3 regions of the Peribacillus sp. JNUCC41 genome follow, and region 3 is predicted to be linked to each of the others. Evidence: a T-box and tRNA genes for the amino acid it is inferred to sense, from the RefSeq annotation. Region 3 holds a T-box; the other regions hold tRNA genes.
The links. A T-box is a leader RNA that pairs with one kind of tRNA and senses whether it is charged. The one in region 3 lies ahead of pheS (phenylalanine--tRNA ligase subunit alpha), so its partner is inferred to be a tRNA-Phe.

Region 1 (3,241 bases), 2.4 Mb from region 3:
TTTCGTTCCTAACGCAATCACCACTTTAACAAATCTTTTCTACAATTCGACTACAATGAATGAGTATTTAGCGATGAGAACCGCTCAATTCTACATTGAAGACCTGAAGCTACTGCAAGACGTGGAAGCTGTTGCCCTGGCAATTGAAAATCAAAATGCTTTCGCTTTAATGTCTAAATTTAAATTATTTGATTATAAGGCTGCCGAAGAAATTGAAATCGCACTATCCTCTTCTGGCTATACGGAAGCGGAGCTAAATGCAATCAATATTGAAATCTAAATTTATTGTTTTGGAACGAATGGGAGAGTTAATGCTCTTTCCATTCGTTTTTTATTTTCATCATTAGAACAAACGTACTCTATACTATTGCTGATCAAATAATTTTTAAATATTTCTTATCACTCCCCACAATATCTGTGGCACCTAAATTCATGTATCGCCTCCATTCTTGAGTGATGAAAAATCAATGCACAATAATCCCGCACATTATTTGTACATATGTTATAGTGCGCCATAAACACAAAAAAGCTTCACACAATTAAGTGTGAAGCTTTTTGTAATAGCGATTCTTCGCTATTCGTGATACCGGTGGCCGGGGTCGAACCGGCACTCCAGAGGAACACGATTTTGAGTCGTGCGCGTCTGCCAATTCCGCCACACCGGCATGTATGTTGGAGGCGGCAACCGGAATCGAACCGGTGGTAAAGGTTTTGCAGACCTCTGCCTTACCGCTTGGCTATGCCGCCAACGTTTTTGGAGCGAAAGACGGGATTCGAACCCGCGACCCCAACCTTGGCAAGGTTGTATTCTACCACTGAACTACTTTCGCATATGGCTGGGCTAGAAGGGATCGAACCTTCGCATGACGGAATCAAAATCCGTTGCCTTACCGCTTGGCTATAGCCCATTAACGTTGTAATCATTATACCATGTTTTATTAAATGGGGCGACTGATGGGAATCGAACCCACGAATGCCTGAACCACAATCAGGTGCGTTAACCACTTCGCCACAATCGCCATTATAGGATTGAAATTGGCAGGGGTAGTAGGAATCGAACCCACACTGGAGGTTTTGGAGACCTCTGTTCTACCTTTAAACTATACCCCTGTAAGAAAGATGGTGGAGGGGGGCAGATTCGAACTGCCGAACCCGAAGGAGCGGATTTACAGTCCGCCGCGTTTAGCCACTTCGCTACCCCTCCGCATATGGATGAAACATGGTGCCGGCAAGAGGACTTGAACCCCCAACCTACTGATTACAAGTCAGTTGCTCTACCAGTTGAGCTACACCGGCACTACTATGGTGGCTCAGGACGGAATCGAACCGCCGACACAAGGATTTTCAGTCCTTTGCTCTACCGACTGAGCTACTGAGCCAAACAATAAAATGGCGGTCCCGACGGGAATCGAACCCGCGATCTCCTGCGTGACAGGCAGGCATGTTAACCGCTACACCACGGGACCATAGATTGCGGGGACAGGATTTGAACCTGCGACCTTCGGGTTATGAGCCCGACGAGCTACCGGACTGCTCCACCCCGCGACGGTATTAATGTTACTATTATGAATCAAGTTTTCGTGTTGAGCGTTTCAAGGGGATGAATGATCAATCCTTTATAGAGAAACAACCTGATCTTATTGAATAATGGTGGAGGATGACGGGATCGAACCGCCGACCCTCTGCTTGTAAGGCAGATGCTCTCCCAGCTGAGCTAATCCTCCAATATGTTGTCTAAATGGTGACCCGTACGGGATTCGAACCCGTGTTACCGCCGTGAAAGGGCGGTGTCTTAACCGCTTGACCAACGGGCCAGGTATAAATGGCGGAGAGCAAGGGATTTGAACCCTTGAGACAGGGTTACCCGTCTACACGATTTCCAATCGTGCTCCTTCGGCCACTCGGACAGCTCTCCAATAATGGCTCCGCAGGTAGGACTCGAACCTACGACCGTTCGGTTAACAGCCGAATGCTCTACCACTGAGCTACTGCGGAACAATATAAGCTTGGCGACGTCCTACTCTCACAGGGGGAAACCCCCAACTACCATCGGCGCTGAAGAGCTTAACTGCCGTGTTCGGAATGGGAACGGGTGTGACCTCTTCGCTATCGTCACCAAACAATGTTAACATTTTTTCAAGACATATATTATTATAACGTCTTTTTGAGAAAATGCAAGAAGAAATTTTCATTCCTTCAAAACTAGATAATAAGAAGGTATTTCATTTTTTTAAAGCGTTGGTTAAGTCCTCGATCTATTAGTATCAGTCAGCTCCACATGTCGCCACGCTTCCACCTCTGACCTATCAACCTGATCATCTTTCAGGGATCTTACTAGCTTACGCCATGGGAAATCTCATCTTGAGGGGGGCTTCATGCTTAGATGCTTTCAGCACTTATCCCGTCCGCACGTAGCTACCCAGCTATGCCTTTGGCAAGACAACTGGTACACCAGCGGTGCGTCCATCCCGGTCCTCTCGTACTAAGGACAGCTCCTCTCAAATTTCCTGCGCCCGCGACGGATAGGGACCGAACTGTCTCACGACGTTCTGAACCCAGCTCGCGTACCGCTTTAATGGGCGAACAGCCCAACCCTTGGGACCGACTACAGCCCCAGGATGCGATGAGCCGACATCGAGGTGCCAAACCTCCCCGTCGATGTGGACTCTTGGGGAGATAAGCCTGTTATCCCCGGGGTAGCTTTTATCCGTTGAGCGATGGCCCTTCCATGCGGAACCACCGGATCACTAAGCCCGACTTTCGTCCCTGCTCGACTTGTAGGTCTCGCAGTCAAGCTCCCTTGTGCCTTTACACTCTACGAATGATTTCCAACCATTCTGAGGGAACCTTTGGGCGCCTCCGTTACTCTTTAGGAGGCGACCGCCCCAGTCAAACTGCCCACCTGACACTGTCTCCCACCCCGATAAGGGGCGCGGGTTAGAATTTCAATACAGCCAGGGTAGTATCCCACCAACGCCTCCACCGAAGCTAGCGCTCCGGCTTCTCAGGCTCCTACCTATCCTGTACAAGCTGTACCAAAATTCAATATCAGGCTGCAGTAAAGCTCCACGGGGTCTTTCCGTCCTGTCGCGGGTAACCTGCATCTTCACAGGTACTATAATTTCACCGAGTCTCTCGTTGAGACAGTGCCCAGATCGTTACACCTTTCGTGCGGGTCGGAACTTACCCGACAAGGAATTTCGCTACCTTAGGACCGTTATAGTTACGGCCGCCGTTTACT
Region 2 (3,241 bases), 1.0 Mb from region 3:
AAGGCTTCGTAGGTAAAACGCAGCCGATCACGATGGTGCCAGCAATGAAAGCCACGGCCCAAACGAACACCTTCTTTGGCTTACTCATGGCCATTGGATTATTCATCAGCTATCTTATATAATCTCCTGGGACTGAGCTCATTCGCTCAGTCCTTTTTTCTATAATCCGTTCCTTATTGTTTTCCTATACTCCGATTCGGGTAATAGATAATACAACCATCTTACCAATATAAATGAGATTTAGACTTTAGAAGGAGTGAATCCGATATGGCAACGAAACAACAAACGCAAAAATTCAAAAAAGAACTGCTTCAAGAAAAAAATGAGCTAATTAATAGAATTCAAAATGATGAACAATCCGTTCTGGATAAAAGCCAGACCGAATCCGTAGGGGAATTATCATCCTATGATAATCATCCTGCTGATCTTGGTACCGAATTATTCGAGATGGAACGGAATCAAGCACTCGATGAGCATGCACAATCCGAAATGGAGAAAATCGATGAAGCTTTGAAAGCCATGGAAGAAGGCTCGTATGGCCATTGTAAAACCTGCAATAGGGAAATCCCCATCGAGAGGCTTGAAGCGATCCCAAGCACCCTCTACTGTGTCGAGCATGCTCCAGAACGGTCAATTTCACAAGACCGGCCTGCGGAAGAGGATATACTAATCCCATCCATGGGTGATCATTTTGAAAATCGTCATGGAGTCGAAATGGTGGATAAAGAAGATAGCTTTGGTGAAGTTGCCAAATTCGGTACATCCGAAACACCATCCGATTACACAGGCGATCATGACAATTATAATGATCTATATAAAACCGAGGATGAAACGAACGGGTTTCCTGAAGACTATGAAGGTTATGCCGCAAATGATATCGAAGGAAAAAATAGAGTGAACATACCGAACAAAAACCAAAAGGTATATGAAGATACACTGGAGGAAGAAAATATAGAATCCAATCTTGGAGACATTCCCTATAAACAAAAAGATAGTTATATCAATGAAAAGAAATGAAAAAAAAAGAAGCATACATTCATGTATGCTTCCCTTTTTGTTATGACCCGTACGGGATTCGAACCCGTGTTACCGCCGTGAAAGGGCGGTGTCTTAACCGCTTGACCAACGGGCCAACTGGCGGAGAAGGAGGGATTTGAACCCTCGCGCCGCTCGCGCGACCTACACCCTTAGCAGGGGCGCCTCTTCAGCCTCTTGAGTACTTCCCCATGGCTCCGCAGGTAGGACTCGAACCTACGACCGTTCGGTTAACAGCCGAATGCTCTACCACTGAGCTACTGCGGAACAATAAATATGGTGGGCCTAAATGGACTCGAACCATCGACCTCACGCTTATCAGGCGTGCGCTCTAACCAGCTGAGCTATAGGCCCATATTTGGAGCGGGTGAAGGGAATCGAACCCTCATCATCAGCTTGGAAGGCTGAGGTTTTACCACTAAACTACACCCGCGAAATGGGGCGACTGATGGGAATCGAACCCACGAATGCCTGAACCACAATCAGGTGCGTTAACCACTTCGCCACAATCGCCGTAATTTTTCAGAATATGGTGGCTCAGGACGGAATCGAACCGCCGACACAAGGATTTTCAGTCCTTTGCTCTACCGACTGAGCTACTGAGCCACATATGTATTGAATTTTAAAAATGGCGGTCCCGACGGGAATCGAACCCGCGATCTCCTGCGTGACAGGCAGGCATGTTAACCGCTACACCACGGGACCTAATAATTGCGGGGACAGGATTTGAACCTGCGACCTTCGGGTTATGAGCCCGACGAGCTACCGGACTGCTCCACCCCGCGACGGTAATAATGAAACGATTTGCATCAAGTTTTCGTGTATAACGTTTCGTCCGCATCCTTTATGTAAGGGTGTTTCAAAACAACTTGCTGCTTTTTGAAAAAATGGAGGAGGTAGAGGGATTCGAACCCCCGCGGGATTTGACTCCCCTGTCGGTTTTCAAGACCGATCCCTTCAGCCGAACTTGGGTATACCTCCATGGCTTTTAAAAAGTGAATATGGTGGACCTTGTAGGACTCGAACCTACGACCGGACGGTTATGAGCCGTCTGCTCTAACCAGCTGAGCTAAAGGTCCTTATATTTATTGGTAGCGGCGGAGGGGATCGAACCCCCGACCTCACGGGTATGAACCGTACGCTCTAGCCAGCTGAGCTACACCGCCAATATAATATAAGTTTCTGATTGAAAAATGGTGGAGCCTAGCGGGATCGAACCGCTGACCTCCTGCGTGCAAGGCAGGCGCTCTCCCAGCTGAGCTAAGGCCCCATTCATTAAAAATCACGTGGTCGGGAAGACAGGATTCGAACCTGCGACCCCTTGGTCCCAAACCAAGTGCTCTACCAAGCTGAGCTACTTCCCGCAATAAAAACATGGTGCGCCCGGCGGGAGTCGAACCTACAACCTTCTGATTCGTAGTCAGATGCTCTATCCAATTGAGCTACGGGCGCATATTATGATGGTGCCGAGGACCGGAATCGAACCGGTACGGTAGTCACCTACCGCAGGATTTTAAGTCCTGTGCGTCTGCCAGTTCCGCCACCCCGGCACATACGAAAAGTGGAGCGGAAGACGGGATTCGAACCCGCGACCCCAACCTTGGCAAGGTTGTATTCTACCACTGAACTACTTCCGCATGAAAGATGCGGGTGAAGGGACTTGAACCCCCACGCCTTGCGGCGCCAGATCCTAAGTCTGGTGCGTCTGCCAATTCCGCCACACCCGCATATAAAATGGTGAGCCATGAAGGATTCGAACCTTCGACCCTCTGATTAAAAGTCAGATGCTCTACCAACTGAGCTAATGGCTCGTGCTTGTACTATTTTAAAATGGTGCCGGCAAGAGGACTTGAACCCCCAACCTACTGATTACAAGTCAGTTGCTCTACCAGTTGAGCTACACCGGCAGGTGTAAAATGGTGGAGGATGACGGGATCGAACCGCCGACCCTCTGCTTGTAAGGCAGATGCTCTCCCAGCTGAGCTAATCCTCCATATGAAACCTGCTTGGCGACGTCCTACTCTCACAGGGGGAAACCCCCAACTACCATCGGCGCTGAAGAGCTTAACTGCCGTGTTCGGAATGGGAACGGGTGTGACCTCTTCGCTATCGTCACCAAACAATGTTAACATTTTTTCAAGACATATATTATTATAACGTCTTTTTGAGAAAATGCAAGAAGAAATTTTCATTCCTTCAAAACTAG
Region 3 (3,241 bases):
CGGAATCCGCTCCGCCCATCACACCAGCTATCGCTACTGGCTCGCTGCCATTTGTGATCACTAAATGGTCAGGTGTCAAAGTGCGTTCCGCTTCATCCAATGTTACGATTTTTTCAGCATCCTTCGCTCTGCGGATGACGATTTCCTTTGAACCAAAGCGGTCATAATCAAAGGCATGGAGCGGTTGGCCGTATTCAAGTAAAATGTAGTTCGTGATATCCACCACATTATTATGAGGTCGGATACCTGCAGACATCAACCTAGTCTGCATCCAAAGTGGTGAAGGTCCGACCTTGACATCCTTGATGATTTTAGCAATGTATATCGGGTTATCTTCTTTCGCTTCAACTTTGACACTGATATAATCAGTTGCTTTTTCAGCTGCCTCTTCTTTCTCGACAACCGGCCATTTCACTTCCCGGCCTAAAATGGCTGCCACTTCGTATGCAACACCAAGCATGCTCAATGCATCTGAACGGTTCGGAGTCAGCCCAAGTTCCAGCACTTCATCACTTAAACCAAGTTCCTCCAATGCATCTTTACCTACTTCCACATCATTAGGGAAGACGAAGATACCTGTAGCATAATCCTTGGAAACGAGCTTGGATTCGAAGCCCAATTCCTGAAGCGAGCAAATCATCCCGTGCGATTCCTCTCCACGAAGTTTCGCTTTCTTAATTTTGAAATTACCTGGAAGGACTGCGCCAACAGTAGCGACAGCGACTTTTTGGCCTTTATCGACATTCGGTGCTCCACAGATGATCTGAACGGGATTTTCGGCCCCGATATCAACTTGGCATTTATTCAATTTATCCGCATTTGGATGCTGTTCACGTTCAATGACATGCCCGATGACGACCCCTTTTAGCCCTTCACTTTTCTTTTCCACCCCTTCAACCTCAATGCCGCTTTTCGTGATTTTGTCAGCTAGCTCCGTCGCATTGATGCCTGAAAGGTCAACATAATCTTGTAACCATTTATATGACACAAACATGGTAGGTCCTCCTTTTTAAAATAAAAATTTATGCTTCATGATGGTTGAATTGTTTTAAGAATCGAACATCATTCGTATAGAAATGACGGATATCATCCACACCATACTTCAACATGGCAATCCGCTCCACGCCGATTCCAAATGCGAATCCAGAGTATTTCTTGGAATCGAAGCCAGCCATTTCAAGGACGTTCGGATGAACGATCCCGCCGCCAAGCACTTCGATCCAGCCTGTTTGTTTACATACGCTGCAGCCTTTACCACCACAGATTTTACAAGAAATATCCACTTCGACGGAAGGCTCCGTAAATGGGAAGAAACTTGGACGAAGTCGGATTTCACGGTCTTGCCCAAATACTTTTTTCGCAAATACATCAAGCGTCCCTTTCAGGTCGCTCATGCTGATGTTCTCATCGATGACCAAGCCCTCAATTTGCTGGAATTGATGGGAGTGTGTAGCGTCATCGTTATCACGGCGATATACTTTTCCTGGGCAAATGATTTTAACAGGTCCTTGACCTTTATGTTTTTCCATCGTTCTGGCTTGAACAGGTGAAGTGTGCGTACGCATCAGGATTTCGTCCGTTATGTAGAAGGAATCCTGCATATCACGTGCCGGATGGCTTTTCGGCAAGTTAAGTGCCTCGAAGTTGTAGTAGTCGCTTTCGACTTCAGGACCTTCCGCAACGGTATAGCCCATACCGATGAATAAGTCTTCGATTTCTTCCACGACACGTGTTAATGGATGTAGATTCCCCTTGTTAACCGGACGTCCAGGAAGTGTGACGTCAATCGTTTCAGTTGCCAGCTTTGCATTGACTGCCGCAGTTTCAAGTGCTTTTTGTTTCTCCTCGATCTTTGTTGCAATCGCTTCCCTTACATCATTGGCCAGTGCCCCAATTTTTGGGCGTTCTTCGGCAGATAATTTACCCATGCCGCGCAATACCTCAGTGATTGGCCCTTTTTTCCCTAAATAAGCAACTCGGACTTCATTCAGTTCTTTTAATTCGGAAGCGGCGGCAACTTTTTGCAACGCTTCTTCCTGCAGTTCTAGTAAACGTTCCTGCATCATGTCTTCCTCCTTTATTTTCCTTTTGTAAAAATGAACACAAAAAAACCCCAATCCCTAAAGGGACGAGGTTTATGTATCGCGGTACCACCCTTATTAGTGCACGAACAAAAAAACTTCTGCACTCACTTCATTAAAAAATAACGGCTCTTCACCGGAACATTTTTCAGACATCATGTCTTCCCAATGCCAACTCGAAAGGTGAATTCCCTTAAGCAGTGCCATAAAAATGCTTTCAGTCAAGGCATTTTTTCCCTGGATATGGTTAACTTAAGCTACTACTCTTTGTCATCGTTGTTTTCATTATAAAATTCTGTTTTATTATATTATAATTCTTCGGCCGTTTCAAATCGATTTTCGTAAATAGTACATTAAAATCCCGGCAGCGATCCCCACATTCAATGATTCGCTTTTTCCGTAGATGGGAATATAAAGGTTTTTAGTCGTTTTCTCCAGTAATCCCTTCGATACTCCTTGGCCTTCATTACCGACCAGAAGGGCAAATCGTGAAGACTTTTCCACTTCTTCGAATGGCGATGCGCCTTCTAATGCCGTGCCATATACCGGTGTGCCGCTTTCCTTCAGCTCATCGATGATTTCGGAAAGGTTCCCTTTAATGACAGGCATATGGAAGAGGCTCCCTTGCGTCGAACGGACCACTTTGGGATTATACAAGTCAGCACACCCTTCGCCAAGTATGACCGCATCGATTCCAGCTGCATCCGCTGTCCTGATCATCGTTCCAATATTCCCCGGATCTTGTACGGCATCGATCAACAATAATTTATCCGGATTGATGGACGCCATGCTCGTTGATTTCTGTTCACAAACCGCAGCAATTCCTTGAGGAGCTTCGGTATCACAAATCGCCTTCATAATATCATTTTTCACATAAATGAGTTCTGTGCCTTCCACCTTAAAATGGGCAGGCATTTCAGTTTCTTCATTGATGATCACTTCCAGGACGATTTCTTCTTTTAAGGCTTCTTCAACTAGGTGATAACCCTCGACTAAATATTTACCTGTTTTATCTCGTTCTTTTTTCGTCAAAAGTTTTTTCCATTGCTTAACTTGCGGGTTTTTTAAGGATTCAATATATTTCAAGGGTAAACGCTCCTTTAACTTCACACTGATTTTCCTATTATAACGCAATTCACATACATATTGCATGTGAGTTT

Region 1: it has a tRNA-Phe gene. The T-box ahead of pheS (phenylalanine--tRNA ligase subunit alpha) is inferred to sense a tRNA for this amino acid. The anticodon was not compared.
Region 2: it has a tRNA-Phe gene. The T-box ahead of pheS (phenylalanine--tRNA ligase subunit alpha) is inferred to sense a tRNA for this amino acid. The anticodon was not compared.

The regions. Positions count from the first base shown of each region.
Region 1 is NZ_CP062163.1:2,638,043-2,641,283, reverse strand. It holds gene JNUCC41_RS12905 (hypothetical protein) at 1-280, shown strand, start outside; tRNA gene JNUCC41_RS12900 (tRNA-Leu) at 585-665, opposite strand; tRNA gene JNUCC41_RS12895 (tRNA-Cys) at 674-747, opposite strand; tRNA gene JNUCC41_RS12890 (tRNA-Gly) at 756-830, opposite strand; tRNA gene JNUCC41_RS12885 (tRNA-Gln) at 834-908, opposite strand; tRNA gene JNUCC41_RS12880 (tRNA-His) at 944-1,019, opposite strand; tRNA gene JNUCC41_RS12875 (tRNA-Trp) at 1,037-1,110, opposite strand; tRNA gene JNUCC41_RS12870 (tRNA-Tyr) at 1,121-1,204, opposite strand; tRNA gene JNUCC41_RS12865 (tRNA-Thr) at 1,221-1,296, opposite strand; tRNA gene JNUCC41_RS12860 (tRNA-Phe) at 1,304-1,379, opposite strand; tRNA gene JNUCC41_RS12855 (tRNA-Asp) at 1,391-1,466, opposite strand; tRNA gene JNUCC41_RS12850 (tRNA-Met) at 1,472-1,545, opposite strand; tRNA gene JNUCC41_RS12845 (tRNA-Val) at 1,649-1,724, opposite strand; tRNA gene JNUCC41_RS12840 (tRNA-Glu) at 1,740-1,814, opposite strand; tRNA gene JNUCC41_RS12835 (tRNA-Ser) at 1,824-1,915, opposite strand; tRNA gene JNUCC41_RS12830 (tRNA-Asn) at 1,921-1,995, opposite strand; rRNA gene rrf (5S ribosomal RNA) at 2,005-2,120, opposite strand; rRNA gene JNUCC41_RS12820 (23S ribosomal RNA) at 2,239-3,241, opposite strand, start outside.
Region 2 is NZ_CP062163.1:1,236,700-1,239,940, forward strand. It holds gene JNUCC41_RS06095 (1,4-dihydroxy-2-naphthoate polyprenyltransferase) at 1-122, shown strand, start outside; gene JNUCC41_RS06100 (TraR/DksA C4-type zinc finger protein) at 268-1,017, shown strand; tRNA gene JNUCC41_RS06105 (tRNA-Glu) at 1,061-1,132, opposite strand; tRNA gene JNUCC41_RS06110 (tRNA-Ser) at 1,136-1,226, opposite strand; tRNA gene JNUCC41_RS06115 (tRNA-Asn) at 1,228-1,302, opposite strand; tRNA gene JNUCC41_RS06120 (tRNA-Ile) at 1,313-1,389, opposite strand; tRNA gene JNUCC41_RS06125 (tRNA-Gly) at 1,395-1,468, opposite strand; tRNA gene JNUCC41_RS06130 (tRNA-His) at 1,473-1,548, opposite strand; tRNA gene JNUCC41_RS06135 (tRNA-Phe) at 1,566-1,641, opposite strand; tRNA gene JNUCC41_RS06140 (tRNA-Asp) at 1,665-1,740, opposite strand; tRNA gene JNUCC41_RS06145 (tRNA-Met) at 1,747-1,820, opposite strand; tRNA gene JNUCC41_RS06150 (tRNA-Ser) at 1,924-2,016, opposite strand; tRNA gene JNUCC41_RS06155 (tRNA-Ile) at 2,038-2,114, opposite strand; tRNA gene JNUCC41_RS06160 (tRNA-Met) at 2,125-2,201, opposite strand; tRNA gene JNUCC41_RS06165 (tRNA-Ala) at 2,230-2,305, opposite strand; tRNA gene JNUCC41_RS06170 (tRNA-Pro) at 2,323-2,399, opposite strand; tRNA gene JNUCC41_RS06175 (tRNA-Arg) at 2,411-2,487, opposite strand; tRNA gene JNUCC41_RS06180 (tRNA-Leu) at 2,497-2,585, opposite strand; tRNA gene JNUCC41_RS06185 (tRNA-Gly) at 2,598-2,672, opposite strand; tRNA gene JNUCC41_RS06190 (tRNA-Leu) at 2,681-2,762, opposite strand; tRNA gene JNUCC41_RS06195 (tRNA-Lys) at 2,771-2,846, opposite strand; tRNA gene JNUCC41_RS06200 (tRNA-Thr) at 2,867-2,942, opposite strand; tRNA gene JNUCC41_RS06205 (tRNA-Val) at 2,953-3,028, opposite strand; rRNA gene rrf (5S ribosomal RNA) at 3,040-3,155, opposite strand.
Region 3 is NZ_CP062163.1:237,780-241,020, forward strand. It holds gene pheT (phenylalanine--tRNA ligase subunit beta) at 1-994, opposite strand, end outside; gene pheS (phenylalanine--tRNA ligase subunit alpha) at 1,023-2,063, opposite strand; T-box leader at 2,122-2,364, opposite strand; gene JNUCC41_RS01170 (TrmH family RNA methyltransferase) at 2,409-3,167, opposite strand.